3 regions of the Halomonas sp. DP5N14-9 genome follow, and region 1 is predicted to be linked to each of the others. Evidence: predicted binding sites of a transcription regulator. Region 1 holds the regulator's gene; each other region holds the start of a gene.
The links. Region 1 encodes FNR, which switches genes on or off when oxygen is low (the NO sensors DNR and NnrR bind a similar motif). Its sites were predicted from a motif close to TTGATNTANATCAA; they were not measured.
Positions count from the first base shown of each region.

Region 2: the regulator FNR is predicted to act here: its motif matches at 3,156-3,169, upstream of petA (ubiquinol-cytochrome c reductase iron-sulfur subunit).
Region 3: the regulator FNR is predicted to act here: its motif matches at 2,720-2,733, upstream of pflB (formate C-acetyltransferase).

Region 1 covers NZ_JAHVHR010000002.1:347,299-353,388, forward strand. Annotated here, with positions in the region: gene KUW00_RS03170 (heavy metal translocating P-type ATPase) at 1-2,083, shown strand, start outside; gene ccoS (cbb3-type cytochrome oxidase assembly protein CcoS) at 2,080-2,310, shown strand; gene KUW00_RS03180 (sulfite exporter TauE/SafE family protein) at 2,307-2,993, shown strand; gene fnr (fumarate/nitrate reduction transcriptional regulator Fnr) at 3,148-3,888, shown strand; gene ttcA (tRNA 2-thiocytidine(32) synthetase TtcA) at 4,049-5,008, opposite strand; gene KUW00_RS03195 (hypothetical protein) at 5,401-5,640, opposite strand; gene KUW00_RS03200 (3'-5' exonuclease) at 5,736-6,090, opposite strand, start outside.
Region 2 covers NZ_JAHVHR010000024.1:166,642-172,731, reverse strand. Annotated here, with positions in the region: gene sspA (stringent starvation protein SspA) at 1-195, opposite strand, end outside; gene KUW00_RS13760 (cytochrome c1) at 373-1,143, opposite strand; gene KUW00_RS13755 (cytochrome b) at 1,143-2,402, opposite strand; gene petA (ubiquinol-cytochrome c reductase iron-sulfur subunit) at 2,402-3,001, opposite strand; gene rpsI (30S ribosomal protein S9) at 3,375-3,764, opposite strand; gene rplM (50S ribosomal protein L13) at 3,778-4,206, opposite strand; gene zapE (cell division protein ZapE) at 4,428-5,594, opposite strand; gene KUW00_RS13730 (YhcB family protein) at 5,810-6,090, shown strand, end outside.
Region 3 covers NZ_JAHVHR010000010.1:113,638-119,727, reverse strand. Annotated here, with positions in the region: gene pflA (pyruvate formate lyase 1-activating protein) at 1-143, opposite strand, end outside; gene pflB (formate C-acetyltransferase) at 232-2,508, opposite strand; gene KUW00_RS08620 (hypothetical protein) at 2,879-3,379, shown strand; gene KUW00_RS08615 (tetratricopeptide repeat protein) at 3,379-4,284, shown strand; gene htpG (molecular chaperone HtpG) at 4,390-6,090, opposite strand, start outside.

The sequences.
Region 1 (6,090 bases):
GGTGCGCTGGGATCCCGAACGCCTGTCGCTGTCGCGCCTGCTGGCCGAGATGGCTGCCATCGGCTATCCCTCCCAGCCCTACGAGCCGGACCAGGCTCAGCAGCGGCTCAAGCAACAGTCGCGCCAGATGATAAGACGCCTGATCGTGGCGGCCGTCGGCATGATGCAGGTGCTGATGTTTTCCATCCCGCACTACGTCGACGGCGGTGATCTCAGTAGCGAGTTCGAGCGTCTGTTTGCCTGGCTATCGCTGGCGTTGACCACTCCGGTGGTACTGTACTCGGCCCAACCCTTCTTCGTCGGCGCCCTGCGCGATCTGCGAACCCGCGTGCTGGGCATGGATGTGCCGGTGGCCCTGGCCATCGGTGGTGCCTTTATCGCCAGCACCTGGTCGGTCGTGAGCGACTCCGGTGATCGCTACTTCGACTCGGTCAGCATGTTCACCTTCTTCCTGCTGTTCGGACGCTACCTGGAGTCTCGCGCCCGTACCCACTACGGCCGTAGCGGCAATGCCCTGGCCAGTGCCCTGCCGAGCGCTGCGGTGCGCCTCGACGAGCATGGCGATGAACGCGTCATCCCCGCCAGTCGGCTGGTCCCGGGTGACCGGGTTCGGGTCAGCCCCGGCGCCCAGATCCCCGCGGACGGCAACCTGACCTCGGGCCTGGCCCAGATCGACGAGTCGCTGCTGACCGGCGAATCGCTGCCCTGCCTGCGTCGCCAGGGAGATACCGTGCACGCAGGTACCCTGTGCATGGACAGCCCGATCGAAGTGATGGTCACCCGCGTCGGCGACGACACCCGCGCCGCCGGCATTCTCGATCTCACCGACCGTGCCTTCGCCCATCGTCCACGTATCGCCCGCCTGGCCGAGCAGGTGGCCCATCGCTTCGTGTTGAACCTGCTGGTCATCACCGCCCTGGTGGCGCTGGTCTGGAGCCTGATCGACCCTAGCCGCAGCCTGTGGATCACCCTGTCGGTACTGGTGGTGACCTGCCCCTGCGCCCTGGCGCTGGCGACCCCCACCGCCCTGACCGTGGCCCACGGTCGGCTGAGACGTGCCGGGGTACTGGTGACCCGAGCCGATGCGCTGGAGACCCTGGCCTGTCTCGATCGCGTCGTCTTCGACAAGACCGGCACCCTGACCCGGGGTCGCATGCAACTCGCCGAACACCGGCCGCTGAGCGACGACGAAGGAAGCGCCAACAATGGCGAGATGGACCCTGCCGCCAAGCGCCGGCATCTGGCCCTGGCGGCGGCACTGGAGACCGGCTCGGAGCACCCCATCGCCCGTGCCTTCGCTGCCTGGCGCGACGCCAGCTGCCAGGCCAGCGAACTGCGCAATCACCCGGGTCAGGGCGTGGAAGGCGTGATCGACGGCCGGCGCTGGCGACTGGGCCAGCCGGGTTTTGCCTGCCTGGGCCAACCCGTTACTGAGCTCCCTGGCGCAGGGCTTTGGCTGCTGCTGGCCTGCGAAGGCAAGCCCCAGGCCTGGTTCAAGCTCGACGATCAGCCCCGTGACGACGCCGCCGAGACCCTCGCCGCCCTCGCCCAGCGGGGGCTTGCCATCGAGATCCTGTCGGGCGACCGCGCAGTCAACGTCGGCCAGCTTGCCCGCACGCTGGGCGTCGATCAGTGGCGTGGCGAGGCCACCCCCGAGGACAAGCTCGGGCACTTGAAGGCGCGACAGGCACAGGGTGAAAAGGTGGCCATGGTCGGTGATGGCATCAATGACGTGCCGGTACTGGCCGGCGCCGACCTTGCCATCGCCATGGCCGGGGCCAGCGACCTCACCCGCACCCGCGCCGATCTGGTATTGCTGGGCGAACCGCTCACGGGTATCGTCGAAGCCATCGAGGTGGCCGGTCAGACCCGTCGCATCATTCGCCAGAATCTGTCCTGGTCGGTGCTCTACAATGTCGTGGCGCTGCCCGCAGCGGCGCTGGGCTTCGTGCCCCCATGGCTTGCCGCCATCGGCATGTCACTCAGCTCGTTGCTGGTCATCGGCAATGCCCTGCGTCTGCGACGTGGACGCACCAGGCGGACCGCGACGCCTTCACCCGTCACCGCAAGCCCCGGCCCATGAGCATCCTTTACCTGTTGATACCCTTGTCGTTGATCCTGCTGGGCCTGGCGGTCTGGGCCTTCTTCTGGGCGGTGCGCAACGACCAGTTCGAGGACCTCGAAGGCCCCGCCTATCGCATCCTGTTCGAGGATGAGGACGACACTCGCGGTGCCGATGACGGCGCTTCCTCTTCCGAAACGCCTGCGCAGACATCCGATCGTGGTCCATCGTCCAGAGGGCCTGAGTGAACCCTACCGGCCTGGAACTGCCTCCCATGATGGCGGCCTTCGTGTTTGGCCTGCTCGGCGGTGCACACTGTATTGGCATGTGCGGCGGTATCATGAGCGCCCTGACCTTTGCCATCCCACCCAGCATGCGTCAACCTTGGCGGGTGAGCACACTTGTGCTCGGCTACAATGTAGGTCGTATCACCAGCTACTGTGTGGCGGGCGCTCTAGTTGCCGCCCTGGGTTCGGTGATCGGCCTTTCGCCGACCCTGCGTGGCCTGATGCAGATCGTCGCCAGCCTGATGTTGATCCTGATGGCGCTTTACATTGCCGATCTATGGAAAGGCCTGCGTCACGTCGAGGCACTGGGACGTCACCTCTGGAGGTACCTGGAACCCGCAGGCAGACGCCTGTTGCCGGTGGTGCGTCTGCCCCAGGCGGTGGCGCTGGGCGCCATCTGGGGCTGGCTGCCCTGTGGCCTGGTGTACTCGATGCTGGCCTGGAGCCTGGCACGGGCCGAGCCCCTCGAGGGCGCACTGCTGATGGCGAGCTTCGGTCTTGGTACGCTTCCGGCGCTTGTGGTGACGGGCCTCGCCGCCAGACAAATGCAGGCCCTGCTGGCGCATCGGGCAACACGCCTTGTCGCCGCTGGCATGATCATCGCCTTTGCCGTCTGGCAACTTTGGACTGGGCTGCATCAATGACGCATCCTACCTCTAAGTTATTAATCCTAAAGAGGTAGACGCCACTTTTAGCTGATCTGAGGGTGTAGAATAGTGCCATCAACGTGCTGTACGGGCGACGTCTGTTCTCCCCATGGCCCAGTCAATATCGATCCCAGATCCACAGGAGCTGCGAATGAGTCCTACGGCCCAAGATCGGCGGCGTCCCATGCTGCATGAGACTCGCTGTGAGTCCTGCAGCCTGAGTTCCTTGTGCCTTCCGCTGTCGCTGGAGACCGCCGACCTCGAGCGCTTCGATTCCATCATCCGTCGTCACCCGCCGATCAAGAAAGGCACACGATTGGTCGAGCAGGGAGATCGCTTCACCAGCGTCTTCGCGGTCCGATCGGGGAGTCTCAAGCAGATCACCACCGAAGGCAGCGGCGAAGCTCAGTTGACCAACTTCTTCCTGCCCAGTGAACTGGTTGGTCTGGATGGCATCGACGACGGCCGCTATCCCGGCAGCGTGGTGGCGCTGGAGACCACAACGGTGTGCGAGATTCCCTTCGACCGCCTCGATGCGCTGACCCAGACCCTACCGGAGCTGCGTGCCCAGCTGTTTCGCACCCTGAGCAAGGAGCTGCGAGAGGACCGCCGGATGATGCAGCTGCTGTCACGCAAGACCGCCGATCAGCGCCTGGCCTGCTTCTTCCTCGGCCTGTCGGACCGCTTCCGCCGCCGCGGCTATTCACCGTTCAGCTTCCGCCTGTCCATGTCCCGCGCCGACATCGGCAATCACCTGGGGCTGGCGGTGGAAACGGTCAGCCGTATCCTCGGGCGTTTCCAGCAGCAGGATCTGGTGGCGGTATCGGGACGTGAGGTCAATATCCTCGACCTGACCGCGCTGTCGACCCTGGCCGACACCGAAGTTACCTGAGCGGGCCTGGCGGCAGTGTGCCGGGCTTGGCCAGCAGCGCCCGGTACCCAGGATCTGGAAAGCAAAGCGTAGTAGATGGCGTGTGACAAGAAAGAGGCCGCATCCGGAGATGCGGCCTCTTTTGCTGTCATGGCGTCATGCACATTCGCTGTTGGCGAGATCAGCCGGCATCCACCACGTCGATGCGCCGGGCCTGGCGTTCGGCCTGTACGGCCTCCAGCCCCTCGAAGTCGAACAGTTGCCGATCCGCCAGCTGCGACGGCGCTACATTGGTCACCGCCTTGAACATGCTCTCGAGGCGCCCGGGATGCTTGACCTCCCACTCGGCCAGCATCTCCTTGACCACCTGGCGCTGCAGGTTGGGCTGGGAACCACACAGGTTGCACGGGATGATCGGGAACTCCATCGCCTCGCTGTAGGCCTGAATATCGGCCTCGCGGCAGTACGCCAGCGGGCGGATGACGATGTTCTTGCCGTCGTCGGAGAGCAGCTTGGGCGGCATCGCCTTGAGGCTGCCACCGAAGAACATGTTCAGAAACAGCGTCTCGAGAATGTCCTCGCGGTGGTGGCCCAGGGCGATCTTGGTCGCCCCGATCTCCTCGGCGAAGCCATAGAGAGAGCCGCGCCGCAGGCGTGAGCAGAGCGCGCAGGTGGTCTTGCCCTCCGGCGTCTTCTCCTTCACCACCGAATAGGTGTCGCGCTCGAGGATGTGGTAGTCCACGCCGATGCTGTCCAGATAGTTCGGCAGCACATGCTCCGGAAAGCCCGGCTGCTTCTGATCCAGATTCACCGCCACCAGCGAGAAGTTGACCGGCGCGTTGCGCTGAAGGCTGCGCAGGATCTCGAGCATGGTGTAGCTGTCCTTGCCACCAGACAGACACACCATGATCTTGTCGCCTTCCTGGATCATGCCGTAGTCGATGATGGCGTTGCCGGCCTGGCGGCGCAGGCGCTTCTGCAGCTTGTTGAACTCACGCCGTGCCTTGGCCTGAACGTGAGCTTCCGTCTGGTCGCCATCCGCAGCAGGGTCGGCCGGGCTGTCGCCGGCATCGATCGAGAGATGGTCATCCTCGGGGGTACGGGGATCGAACAGGGTGGCGGAGGCGGACTGTGGCGACATGGGAGCGGGACATCACGGCTGAAAATGAAAGAGGCGCCAGTCTACCATCCGGACGCTTTAGTGGCGAAGAGGTCAGCGACCGCTTACCCCGGCGAGGACAATAAGGGGGGGGGGCTTTTCGTCGGCGGCACATCGGAAACCGCCAGGGACGACACCGCCGTAGTGGCGCCCTTGCGCGTCGTGGCCTGGTCTGGTCTGGTCTGGTCTGGTCCGGCAAGTCGAAGAACGCAAGTGCCTGTCAGCCAGGCCCTAGGCGCTGTCCGAAAAGTCGACGAGCGAAGGTTAGACAAGGCAAAAATCGGTGAGAAAGCGCAGTTTACGGGGTGTAAATGAGCATGTTGATCCGATTTTTAACGCCGTATTACCGAGCGCGGGCACTTTTCAGACAAGCCCTAGACGACGTTCAGCGCCAGCAGATAGCGCACCACCACGCCCAGCAACAGCAGCAGGATGCCGGCACGTTGCCAGCCAAACTCGCGCACGGTCAGGGTCAGTCGCTTCTCCCAGAACTTGACCATGCCCCACAGGTCCCGGGTACGGCGATAGTACTGGAGGTAGGCCACCAGCACCGAGACCAGGCCCAGCGCCAGCAGCGTGGGCTCGAGAAGGGTCAACATGGCGTGCAGACTCATGACAGGATCTCCTTGCAGGTGAATGGTTGCCGGTGCGGGTGGCACCGGGTCAGCGCGGATGACGGCAACGGGTCAGCGCGGATGACGGCAACGGGTCAGCGCGATGGCGCCGTGAGTGCCCCGCTTTCCAGGCGCAGATGCATCAGCGCCGTGGTGACGGCGTCGCCCAGGGCCGTATGGCGTCCCATGATCGGGACTCCAAGTCGCTCTGCCAATTGTTCAAAGGTCGGCTGCACCTCGATTTCCGGGTGACTTCGGCGCAGCCGCTTGCGGTACTGCTGGGCCACGTCGATGGTGGCGTTGGGCAGCGAGAAGCCAAACTCCGCCTTCAGGTAGCGATCCAGCATGGCCAGGTCGAAGTCGATACACCAGCCGACCAATGGGCGATTGCCGATAAATTCCAGCAGCGTCGTCAAGGCCTCGCGCACCTCGAGGCCGCCTTCCAGGTCG
Region 2 (6,090 bases), on a different contig from region 1:
GTCACGATCCAACAGCGTGGGGACGCTGTTGTAAGGGTTCAGGTCCGCCAACTCCTCGGGATGCTTGTCGTCGGTCACCTCGACAATATCCACGGCCACGCCCTTCTCAGCCAGCACGATCCGCACACGATGGCTGAAATGGTCCTCGCCACCGGAGTAGAAGATCATCGACGACCGCTTGGCCACTACACCCATGAAACAATCCTCGCATCAGTTCAAGCCGGGATGATAACACGACAACCCCCTTCTCGGGGGGGCATCAGGGGCACATCTTTGCTCCCGCAGCGGGTCCGCCCGGGCGCAACGATGATACCAGAAAAGGCAACGGGCGCGTGGTCATCGACCCCGCGCCCGCCATGGTGGACCAATCGGTCAGTGAATGTCTCGCCAGTACTCGCGCTTGAGGAAGTAGGCGATGATGCCAAACAGCAGGATGAAGATCAGCACCTTCGGTCCCAGCGCCTGGGCATGCAGCTTGGACGGCTCACCCACGTAGGCCAGGAAGTTGGTCAGATCATACACCGCCTGCTCGAACTCCTTGGGCTCCATGCTGCCCGGCGACGTCACCTGCAGGGTCTCGCAGGACTGGTACTTGCCGGTCAGCGGATCGAGTTCGGCGTCACCGACCGCATGATCGGAGGCTGCACAGACCTTCTCCTGCACCCCCTGCAGCGGCTCGAGCACGTTGGGCATGCCCACCGCCGGGAACACCACATTGTTGACCCCGGTGGCACGCTCGCTGTCACGATAGAAGCTCAGCAGATAGCTGTAGATCCAGTCGGTGCCGCGCAGTCTGGCCTCCAGAGTCAGATCCGGCGGCGCCTTGCCGAACCATACCTCGGCATCCTCGGCACTCATCGCCTTGTGCATCTGGTCGTTGTACCCCAGTTCCGGCGAGAAGATCAGATTGTCCTCGACCAGATCCTGGGGCATCCCCAGATCCTCGGCCGCGCGGGAGAAACGCTGGTACTCCAGGGAATGACAGCCCATGCAGTAGTTGACGTAGAGCTTCATCCCGTTCTGCAGCGAGGCCTGGTTCTCCAGATCCGGCGACATGCTGCGCAGGTGCACCCCCTCGCCGCCCGCGGCGAAGGAGCAAAGCGGGACCAGCGCGAAGAGCAGTGCGAACAGTTGCTTTTTCATTAGCCAGTCACCCTTTCAGGAACGGGTTTGGTCTTCTCCAGCCGCGTATAGATGGGCATCAACACGAAGAAGGCGAAGTAGATCACGGTGCAGATCTGGGCCAGCAGTGTCCTGGCGCCGGTCGGCGGCAGCACCCCGAGCACCCCGAGGATGACAAAGCTGATCGCGAACAGCACCAGCATCACCTTGGAGATCCAGCCCTTGTAGCGCATGGAGCGCACCGGAGAGCGGTCGAGCCAGGGCAGCACGAACAGCACCGCAATGGCCGCCCCCATGAAGATGACCCCGAGGAACTTGGCGTCCAGCCCAAACAGCGAGAAGGTGATGGCGCGCAGGATCGCGTAGAAGGGCGTGAAGTACCACACCGGGGCGATATGATCCGGCGTCTTCAGCGGGTTGGCCGGTTCGAAGTTGGGCTTCTCGAGGAAGTAGCCGCCGCCTTCCGGGAAGTAGAAGATCACCGCACAGAACACGAACAGGAACACCGCCACTCCGACGATATCCTTCACCGTGTAGTAGGGATGGAAGGGAATGCCGTCCAGCGGCTTGCCGGTCTCGTCCTTCTTGGCCTTGATATCGATGCCATCGGGATTGTTGGACCCCACCTCGTGCAAGGCAATGATGTGCAACACCACCAGCGCCAGGATCACGATAGGCAGCGCCACCACGTGCAGGGCAAAGAAGCGGTTCAGCGTGATCCCGGAGATCAGATAGTCACCGCGCACCCACTGGGCCAGGTCGGGACCGATACTCGGGATAGCGGAGAACAGCGAGATGATGACCTGGGCACCCCAGTAGGACATCTGTCCCCAGGGCAGCAGATAGCCCATGAAGGCTTCGGCCATCAGCGCCAGGTAGATCGCCATGCCGAAGATCCACACCAGCTCACGCGGCGCCTTGTAGGAGCCATAGAGCAGGCCGCGGAACATGTGCAGGTAGACCACTAGGAAGAACGCCGAGGCGCCGGTGGAGTGCATGTAGCGGATCAGCCAGCCGTACTCGACATCACGCATGATGTACTCGACGGAGGCGAAGGCACCCTCCGCGCTGGGGTTGAAGCTCATGGTCAGCCAGACACCGGTGAGGATCTGATTGACCAGCACCAGCAGCGCCAGGGAGCCGAAGAAGTACCAGAAGTTGAAGTTCTTGGGCGCGTAGTACTCGGACAGATGCTCCTGCCACATCTGGGTGGCGGGGAAGCGATCATCGACCCAGCGCATGAAACCGCGTTCGGCCTTGGCCTTGTTGGGATTCGCCATTATGCGCCCTCCCCGTCTTCGCCGACCACGATGACCGACTCGTTGACAAAGTAGTAGGGTGGAACTTCCAGGTTCACCGGAGCGGGCACATTGCGAAACACCCTGCCCGCCAGGTCGAAGCGCGAACCATGGCACGGGCAGAAGAAGCCACCGGGCCAGTCATCGACACCGACGCCTTCGGCGTTGGGCTCCGGCTTGAACAGCGGTGAACAGCCCAGATGCGTACAGATGCCGACCAGCACACCGATCTCGGGCCGAATGGAGCGCAGCGAACCGCCGGCATAGTCCGGCTGCATCGGCTTGGCGGAATCCGGGTCTGCCAGCACCTCGTCGGTCAACGCCTCGGTACGTTCGATCATCTCCGGCGTGCGATTGATGACCCATACAGGACGGCCCCGCCACTCGACGGTCATTCGCTGCCCGGGTTCGAGCTTCGAAATATCCGCCTGAACGGGCGCACCCGCCGCCCGAGCCCTGGCACTAGGCTGCCAGGAAGCCACAAAGGGTACCGCTACCCCGACGGCGCCGACTGCTCCAACTACGGAGGTCGCCCCTACGAGGAAACGGCGTCGCCCTTTGTTCACGCCGTTGTCTGCCATGATCTGGTTTCTCCCATCAGACTTTATCCGTTGTTGTTTTCACGGCCCCTTGAATGTCCGTGACCACGGATACAAGTGGATTGTATGTTAGGAAATCCCCCCCACCGGCACAAGAAGCCGGCTGACCCAGACCCCCTGCGCAAGCCCCAGACAATTGACGTGGAACAACTTTATACCACTGTGCCTGTTCGCCTTGAGGGACAGGGCGGCTCAAAAGGCATAGACGATGACAGATTAACGAGGGAAACAAGCGCCGCCAGGCGACCCGATGACCCCCACCACCAGAGCACTACAGCACACAATTTTTCGAACCCCGGACACGACAACGCCCGGGCCAATGGCCCGGGCGTTGTTGATCGGCAAGCGTGGGTGATTAACGCTTGGAGAACTGCGGGCGACGACGCGCCTTGCGCAGACCGACCTTCTTACGCTCGACTTCACGTGCGTCACGAGTGACGTAGCCGGCAGCACGCAGCGGCTGACGGAAGTCCTCGTTGTACTGCATCAGGGCACGGGTGATGCCGTGACGAATGGCGCCGGCCTGGGCGCTGCCGCCGCCACCCTTGACGGTGACATAGACGTCGAACTGGCCGAGGGTCTCGGTCAGTTCCAGCGGCTGGCGAACCACCATGCGGCCAGTCACGCGACCGAAGTATTCGTTCAGGTCACGGCTGTTGACGGTGATCTTGCCGGTGCCCGGCTTGAGGAAGACGCGCGCGGTTGAGGTCTTGCGGCGCCCGGTACCGTAATACTGCTGTGTCATGGCGAAGATCCCCTCAGATGTTCAGTTCTTGCGGCTGCTGGGCAGCGTGCGGATGTTCGGAACCGGCGTAGACCTTGAGCTTGGCGTGCATGGCACGGCCCAGCGGACCCTTCGGCAGCATGCCCTTGACGGCACCTTCGATGACACGCTCGGGAGCGTGGTCGATCAGCTGGCTGAAGGTCATGGAACGCAGGCCACCCGGGTAACCAGTGTGACGATGGTACATCTTGTCGCTGGCCTTGTTGCCGGTGACCTTAACCTTCTCGGCATTGATCACGACGATGTAGTCGCCGGTATCAACGTGAGGAGTGTATTCCGGCTTATGCTTGCCACGCAGGCGGCGAGCAATTTCGGTAGCCAGACGACCGAGCGTCTTGTCCGCGGCATCGACGACATACCAGTCGCGCTGGACGGACTGCGGCTTAGCACTGAACGTCTTCATGGATGAAATCACCAATTCGATGTGTTGGATCCCTTTCGTCGTGTTCTGGACACCCGACAGGTGTTCAGCGAGACCACGCCGCGAAGAGATCATCCCTATTTTTCTTGGTTGCGCGGCACCCGGAAATCCGGACGATGCCGCCACAACGGTCGAGCGAGCGCGCATTCTACATGAGCGAAAGCGTGCCGTCACCCCCTCGGACACACGCAATCACCGTCGGCTCAAGGCTTGTGGGGCAGCGCCAGGTACTCCCGGGACTGCATCTCCTGAAGCCTGGACAGAGTGCGCTCGAACTCGAACTCCAGCTTGCCACCCTCATAGAGCGCCTCTGCCGGCGCTTCGGCGGACATCAACAGCTTGACGCCACGGTCGTAGAACTCGTCGACCATGTTGATGAAGCGCCTGGCCTGATCGTCGGTGGCGGCGTCCATGCGCCGCACACAGGACACCAGGACCGTGTGGAACTCGCGAGCCAGCTCGATGTAGTCGTTCTGACTGCGCGGCCCGTCGCACAGCTCGAGAAAGTCGAACCAGACCACGTCCTCGTGCAGTCGACGCGCCTTGAGGATGCGATGGTTGATCTCCACCGGCACCTGCTCTTCCCCCGCCTGACCGGCGATCTCGCGAAAGCTGCGCTCGAGCTCCTGATCCGCCGCCTCGTCCAGCGGCGAATGGAAGATCTCGGCGCGCTCCAGCGCCCGCAGTCGATAGTCGACGCCGGAATCGACGTTGACCACCTCACAGTGGCGCTTGAGCAGATCGATGGCCGGCAGAAAGCGAGAACGCTGCAGGCCATCCTTGTACAGATCGTCCGGCACGATGTTGGAGGTGGCGACCAGCACCACACCGCGCTCGAACAACGCCTCGAGCAGATTGGCCAGAATCATGGCATCGGTGATGTCCTTGACGAAGAATTCGTCAAAACAGATCACCCTCGCCTCCTCGGCAAACTTGCCGGCGATCAGCCGGAGCGGGTTCTTCTCGCCCTTGCAGTGATCCAGCTCGTTGTGGACACGCTGCATGAAGCGATGGAAATGGGTGCGCATCTTCTGGGGAAACGGCAGCGCTTCGTAGAAGGTGTCGACCAGGTAGGTCTTGCCACGACCGACTCCGCCCCAGAAATAGAGCCCGGAGATGGCTGGCAGCGCCGGCTCCTGCTCTTCCTCCTTGCGCCCGAACAGGCCCTTCACCTTCGACGCCCAGCCGTCGCGGGCCGCCGCCGGCGCCTTGGCCTTGGGCGCTGCCACCAGCTCGTCATACAGTCGCTGCAGATGCGCCACGGCATTGGCCTGGGCGGCATCCTCCGTGAAATCATCACGTTGGAGGTCGCGCCGGTAGCGTTCCAGCGGAGTTTCTGGCCGACCACTGCTCGACGGGGAAGAGCTCATGTAGCGTCCTGACTGTCAACAAGTTCGGAGCCGCATTATACGCAGACCACACAGGAATGGCAGGTCCCAGGCCGCGACCGGCAACAGCGCATCGCGCCAGCACGACAAGGGAGGCCCCAGGCCATTGACCCTTTATGAGCCAACGCCTCTATAATGGGCCGTCGGCCAGGCCGGCGGCGGCCGCGGGTCGTCCGAAAGAGCTCAGGGAGAACTACGTGGAACCAAGCAACTTCAACATGATCCTGGCGGCGGCTTGCCTGGTGGCCGGAATTGGACTCGGCGCACTGGGCTACCACCTGCTCAACGGCGGCGCACGCAGTGCCCAAAGGCTGCGCCTCAAGCTGACCGAACGGGAACGCCAGCTGACCGAGTGGAAAGACGGTGTCGACGACCACCTGCAACAGATGGACGACCTGGCCCGGCAGGTCTGCGATGACGCCCTCACCCTGCAGCGCCAACTTCACGAGTCGGCGCGCCAGCTTGGCAGCAAGGCCAT
Region 3 (6,090 bases), on a different contig from region 1:
CCGCCCTGGCGATCCCAGCTGTCGCGGTTGTGGCAGTACTGACAGCGCATCACGCAGCCCTGCAGAAACACCAGAAAGCGAATGCCTGGGCCATCCACGGCACCACAGCTCTCCAGGTGATGGAGACGGCCAGTGATCATCATCAGGACTCCTAACGAAGAGGGGCTCCGGGAGACACCCGGAGCCCGGAAAGGGACCGCTGTCGCGGCCCCGGGCGAGACGACTGTCGGCTCAGAGCGTTTCGGTGAAGGTCCGGGAGATCACGTCGCGCTGCTGTTCCGCGGTCAAGGAGTTGAAGCGCACCGCGTAGCCGGACACGCGGATGGTCAGCTGAGGATACTTGTCCGGATTGACCACGGCGTCCTCGAGCATCTCGCGGTTGAGCACGTTGACGTTCAAGTGCTGGCCGCCTTCCTGACGCTCGCTGTGGTGGAAGTAACCGTCGAGCAAGCCGGACAGGTTGCTGCGCTGGGCGCCCTCGTCCTTGCCCAGCGCCCTCGGCACGATGGAGAAGGTATACGAGATCCCGTCCTTCGCGTGGGCGTAGGGCAGCTTGCCCACCGACGTCAACGAGGCCACCGCACCCTTGGTGTCACGCCCATGCATGGGGTTGGCACCCGGTGCGAAGGGCTCGCCGGCGCGACGACCGTCCGGCGTGGTGCCGGTCTTCTTGCCGTAGACCACGTTGGAGGTGATGGTCAGCACCGACTGGGTCGGCTCGGCGCCACGGTAGGTATTGAGCTTGCGGATCTTGTTCATGAAGGTCTCGACCAGCTCGCAGGCGATATCGTCGACGCGCGGATCGTTGTTGCCGAAGCAGGGGTAGTCACCCTCGATCTCGAAGTCCACCGCCACGCCGTCAGGATCACGCACCGGGCGCACCTTGGCGTACTTGATCGCCGACAGCGAGTCCGCCGCCACCGACAGCCCGGCGATGCCGCAGGCCATGGTGCGCTTGACGTCGAGGTCGTGCAGCGCCATCAGCGCCGCCTCGTAGCTGTACTTGTCGTGCATGTAGTGGATGGCATTGAGAGCGGTCACGTACTGGCGGGCCAGCCAGTCCATCAGGCCATCCATGCGTGCCCACACCTCGTCGAAGTCGAGCACCTCGGAGGCGATCGGCTCACTCCTGGGGCCGACCTGGATCTTCAGCTTCTCGTCGACGCCGCCGTTGATCGTGTAAAGCAGCGTCTTGGCCAGGTTGGCTCGGGCACCGAAGAACTGCATCTGCTTGCCGATCACCATGGGAGACACGCAGCAGGCGATGGCGTAGTCGTCGGAGGCGAAGTCCACGCGCATCAGGTCATCGTTCTCGTACTGGATCGACGAGGTATCGATGGACACCTTGGCGCAGTAGCGCTTGAAGCCGTCGGGCAACTGTTCGGACCACAGCACCGTGAGGTTGGGCTCCGGGCTCGGGCCCATGGTGTAGAGGCTGTTGAGGAAACGGAAGCTGGTACGGGTGACCAGGGTGCGTCCGTCCAGTGCCATCCCGCCCAGGCATTCGGTGGCCCAGATCGGGTCGCCGGAGAACAGCTCGTCATACTCAGGGGTGCGCAGGAAGCGCACCATGCGAAGCTTCATGATGAAGTGATCGACCAGCTCCTGGGCGCGGGCTTCGTCGATCACGCCTTGGCGCAGGTCACGCTCCAGGTAGATATCGAGGAAGCTGGAAGTACGTCCCAGTGACATGGCGGCGCCGTTTTGCGACTTCACTGCCGCCAGGTAGCCAAAGTAGGTCCACTGGATGGCCTCCTGGGCGGTGGCAGCCGGGACCGAGACGTCGAAGCCGTACTTGGCGGCCATTTCCTTGAGCTGGCCGAGTGCACGATGCTGCTCGGCGACTTCCTCGCGCAGCTGGATCACCGCCTCCAGGTCCTCGCCCTGTTCGAAGCGCTGCTGCAGCGAGGCAAACTGCGCCTGCTTGTCACGCATCAGGAAGTCGACGCCGTAAAGGGCGACCCGGCGGTAGTCACCGATGATGCGTCCACGACCATAGGCGTCCGGCAGTCCGGTCAGCACCCCTGACTTGCGACACTTGAGGATGTCCGGGGTGTAGACATCGAACACCCCCTGATTGTGGGTCTTGCGAAATTCGGTGAAGACCTTCTTGACCTGAGGATCGAGTTCACGACCGTAGGCCTGGCATGAGCCCTCCACCATCTTGATGCCGCCGTTGGGCATGATCGCCCGCTTCAGCGGCGCGTCGGTCTGCAGTCCAGCGATGGTCTCGAGACGCTGATCGATATAGCCGGCGTCATGAGCGGTGATGGTCGAGACCAGCGAGGTGTCGAAGTCCAGCGGTGCATGGGTGGCGTTTTCCTGCTTGACGCCTTCCATCACAGTGTCCCATAGCTCGCGAGTGCTGGCCGCCGGCTCGCTGACCAGGAAACGCTCGTCACCCTCGTAGGGCGTCACATTGGCCAGCAAGAAGTCTCGTACGTCGACGTCCTTCTTCCACTCGCCCCCGGCAAACCCTTCCCACGCTTGCGCGAATTGCTCTTTCATCGACTTGCACCTCAACAGAGTAAATGACAACGCTAGTCCTGCATGCTGAGCGACGGCCATCCCTCGGAGATGGCAGCCGGCCCGCCTGTTCGGTGGCAGCAGCGGTCGCCGCATCGGAGGCGGCGGGTGTGCTGCACGCTTCTCGATCGGCGAAAAAACACCTGCCCTCGAGAGCACAATTCGACCTTAGCAGTAGTCCCGTCGCCCCTACTTGACCCGCATCATGGCGCCACGGGACGGCGATACAGCGCGAGCGAAGCGGCCAAGAAACCTGTACCAGGCCAATTTCGCGCGGCGAGGACGGCCGCCTGCGCTATGCTGACAAGGGCATACGTAGGCCTGAGCCCTGTCCCACCGCCGGGTGCCCGTGATGAACAGCTTTCCCACGCTTCTGGAGTACGGTCTGCCAGGCTTCGCCGTGGTGCTGCTGATCCTCGGCTACCACCTGCTCAACAAGACCCACACCCTGTTGCTCAATGAGCGCTCTGGCGAGACCAGTGAGGGCACCGAGTTGCGCATTCGCTATCTGCAGGAGGTCTCCAAGAACGCCAGGCTGTTCATGGCGCTGAGTCTGCTGTTCTTCGTCGGCGGGCTGGCCATGGCAATGATGAAACCCTCGAGCCAGGTCAATCTTTCCATCGCCCCGCCGGAAGGCGTGCTGCCGGTCATCCGTCTGCAGGAGCGGGACATGCCGCTGGATGGCCGGGGCACGGTCGTGCTGAAGGTCCAGGACGACAATGTGCTGCGCATCTTGAACAACGATCTGCACGGCCGGCTGATCGCCATCGAGCAGGAGCGCGACGCCCTGAAGAGCCAACTGGCCGACGTCATCGCTGCAGCGGAGCGAGATTCTCCGCAGGTAGGCTTCTAATGAAGAACAGGCAGGGCGCCTTGGCGTCGCGCGCGATGGCGACAGACCTGGCCGGGCCAGCGAAGGGAAAACGACGGCGCCACCCCTCGTCTACGATAAACGCCCTGCTGATCGTGCTGCTGAGCGTCGGGGTGGCGTGGCCGGTGGCTGCCCAGCAGGCCCCGCTGTCCAGGGCCAAGGCGCTGTTGCAGCAGGGTGACAACCAGGCCGCTCTGCGCGAACTACGCCCTCTGCTCGAAAGTCCTGATCCGCTGGCCCGGATGGAAGGCTTGAACGCCCAGGGCTGGATTCTGTATCGGGAAGGCCGCCACGCTGACGCCTCAGCGCTGTTTGAGCAGGCGCTCAGGGCGAGTCAAGGTCATGACGGCTTGCGTGAGGTGCGCCTGAAGACCCTCAACAACGCTGGCATCAACGCCTTTTCCGCCGGTGAGCTCGACAAGGCTCGAAGCTACTTCGAGGCCGCACTGGCCCTCGGCAGCGATGTGGCGCCGCGCTACCTGACCATCATCACCCGCCAGGCCCCCATGCAGTCGGCCCAGCAGCAGGTCAGCGCGGGACGTGAAAAGCGCATCGAGCGCGACTTCGAGGGCGCGGTGGCCGACTACACCCGGGCGCTTGCGATCGACCCGAACAACAACGACGCGCTCTCCTACCGCGGCTACGCCTACTACCGCCTGGGCCAATACGACAGGGCCCGGGCGGATATCGAGGCGGCCCTGGCGAGTTCTCCCCAGCGGCTGGACGCACTGATCAACCTGCTCAAGGTGAGCTGCGCCAGCGGCGATGACATCGATGCGGTGCTCAAGCGCCGAGGTCACGCCATCCAGCGTCAGCGCGAGGCCATGCTTGACGACAGGGAGCTTCAGCGCCAGTGCCCTGAGCTCTTCGCCAGTCTGAAACGCTGAACGATCTGTGGTGCGCCGAAGGCGAGCCGCCTTCCCCACAACACAACGACGCCACCCGAAGGTGGCGTCGTGGTTGGGGCGCTTGAGCTCTTGGCAGCCAGCTTGTCAGGCACTCAGCAGGGCGTTGAGACGCTTGACGTAGGCGGCCGGATCGTCGAGATGACCACCCTCGGCGATGATCGCCTGATCCAGCAGGATCCGCGCCAGATCACCGAAGCCGTCACCGTCGGCCCCTTCCAGGCGAGCGACCAGGGCGTGGTCCGGATTGAGCTCGAGGATCGGCTTGACCTCCGGCAGGCTCTGGCCCGCAGCCTCCATGATACGGCGCATCTGGAAGCCCATCTCGTGCTCGGGCAGCACCACGCAGGCCGGTGAATCGGTCAGGCGGTGGGTGATCTTGACCTCCTGAACCTCCTCGCCGAGCGCTTCCTTGACCCGCTTAACCAGATCCTCCTTGGACTTGGCGGTCTCCTCCTGAGCCTTCTTCTCGTCCTCGTCCTCGACGTCCCCCAGGTCCAGATCGCCCTTGGCAACATCGGCAAACTTCTTGCCGTCAAACTCGGTGAGATGGCTCATCAGCCACTCATCGATGCGATCGTGGAGCAGCAGCACCTCGATGCCCTTCTTGCGGAAGATTTCCAGGTGGGGGCTGTTCTTGGTGGCGTTGAAGCCATCGGCGACGATGTAGTAGATCTTGTCCTGACCTTCCTTCATCCGCTCCACGTAGTCGGCCAGGGACTGATCCTGGGTGGCGCTGTCGGTGTGGGTGGAAGAGAAACGCAGCAGGCCGCTGATCTTGTCGCGGTTGGCGTAGTCCTCCGCCGGGCCTTCCTTCAGCACCGAACCGAAGGTGTTCCAGAAAGTCTGGTAGGCTTCCTTGTCCTTGGCCAGCTTCTTGAGCATGTCCAGGGCACGCTTGGTCAGCGCGGACTTGATCTTCTCTACCTTCGGGTCCTGTTGCAGCAGCTCACGGGACACGTTCAGCGACAGATCGCGGGTGTCCAGCACCCCCTTGATGAAGCGCAGGTACAGCGGCAGGAATTGCTCGGCGTCGTCCATGATGAACACGCGCTGGACGTACAGCTTGACCCCACGGGCGCCGTCACGCTCGTACAGGTCGAAGGGTGCGCGGCCCGGCACGTACAGCAGGCTGGTGTACTCCAGGTTGCCCTCGACCTTGTTGTGGCTCCAGGTCAGGGGGTCGGAGAAGTCGTGGGCCACGTGCTTGTAGAAGGCCTTGTACTCGTCCTCGGAGACCTCGCTCTTGGGCCGCACCCACAGCGCGGTCGCCTCGTTGACGGTCTCCCAGGTGGTGACCTCGCTACCGTCGACCTCGTTGCCATCGTCGTCGGTGGCCTTTTCGGTACGCGGCATCTTCACCGGCACTTCGATATGGTCGGAGTACTTGCGCACCAGGCTCTGCAGACGATAGTCGTCGGCGAACTCCCTGGCGTCCTCCTTGAGGTGGAGGATGATCTCGGTGCCGTGCTTCTCGCGCTCGATCTCGGCGACCACGAACTCGCCCTCGCCTTTCGAGCGCCACTCGACGCCGGCATCAGCGGCGTCACCGGCCTTGCGGGTACGCACGGTAATCTCGTCGGCGACAATAAAGCCAGAATAGAAGCCGACCCCGAACTGGCCGATCAGCCGGGCGTCCTTCTGCTGTTCGCCGGAAAGCTGCTTGAGAAACTCGGCGGTGCCACTCTTGGCGATGGTGCCCAGGTTGGCGATCACGTCCTCGCGGTTCATGCCGATACCGTTGTCACGAAGGGTGACGGTGCCGGCCTCGCTGTCGTGCTCGATCTC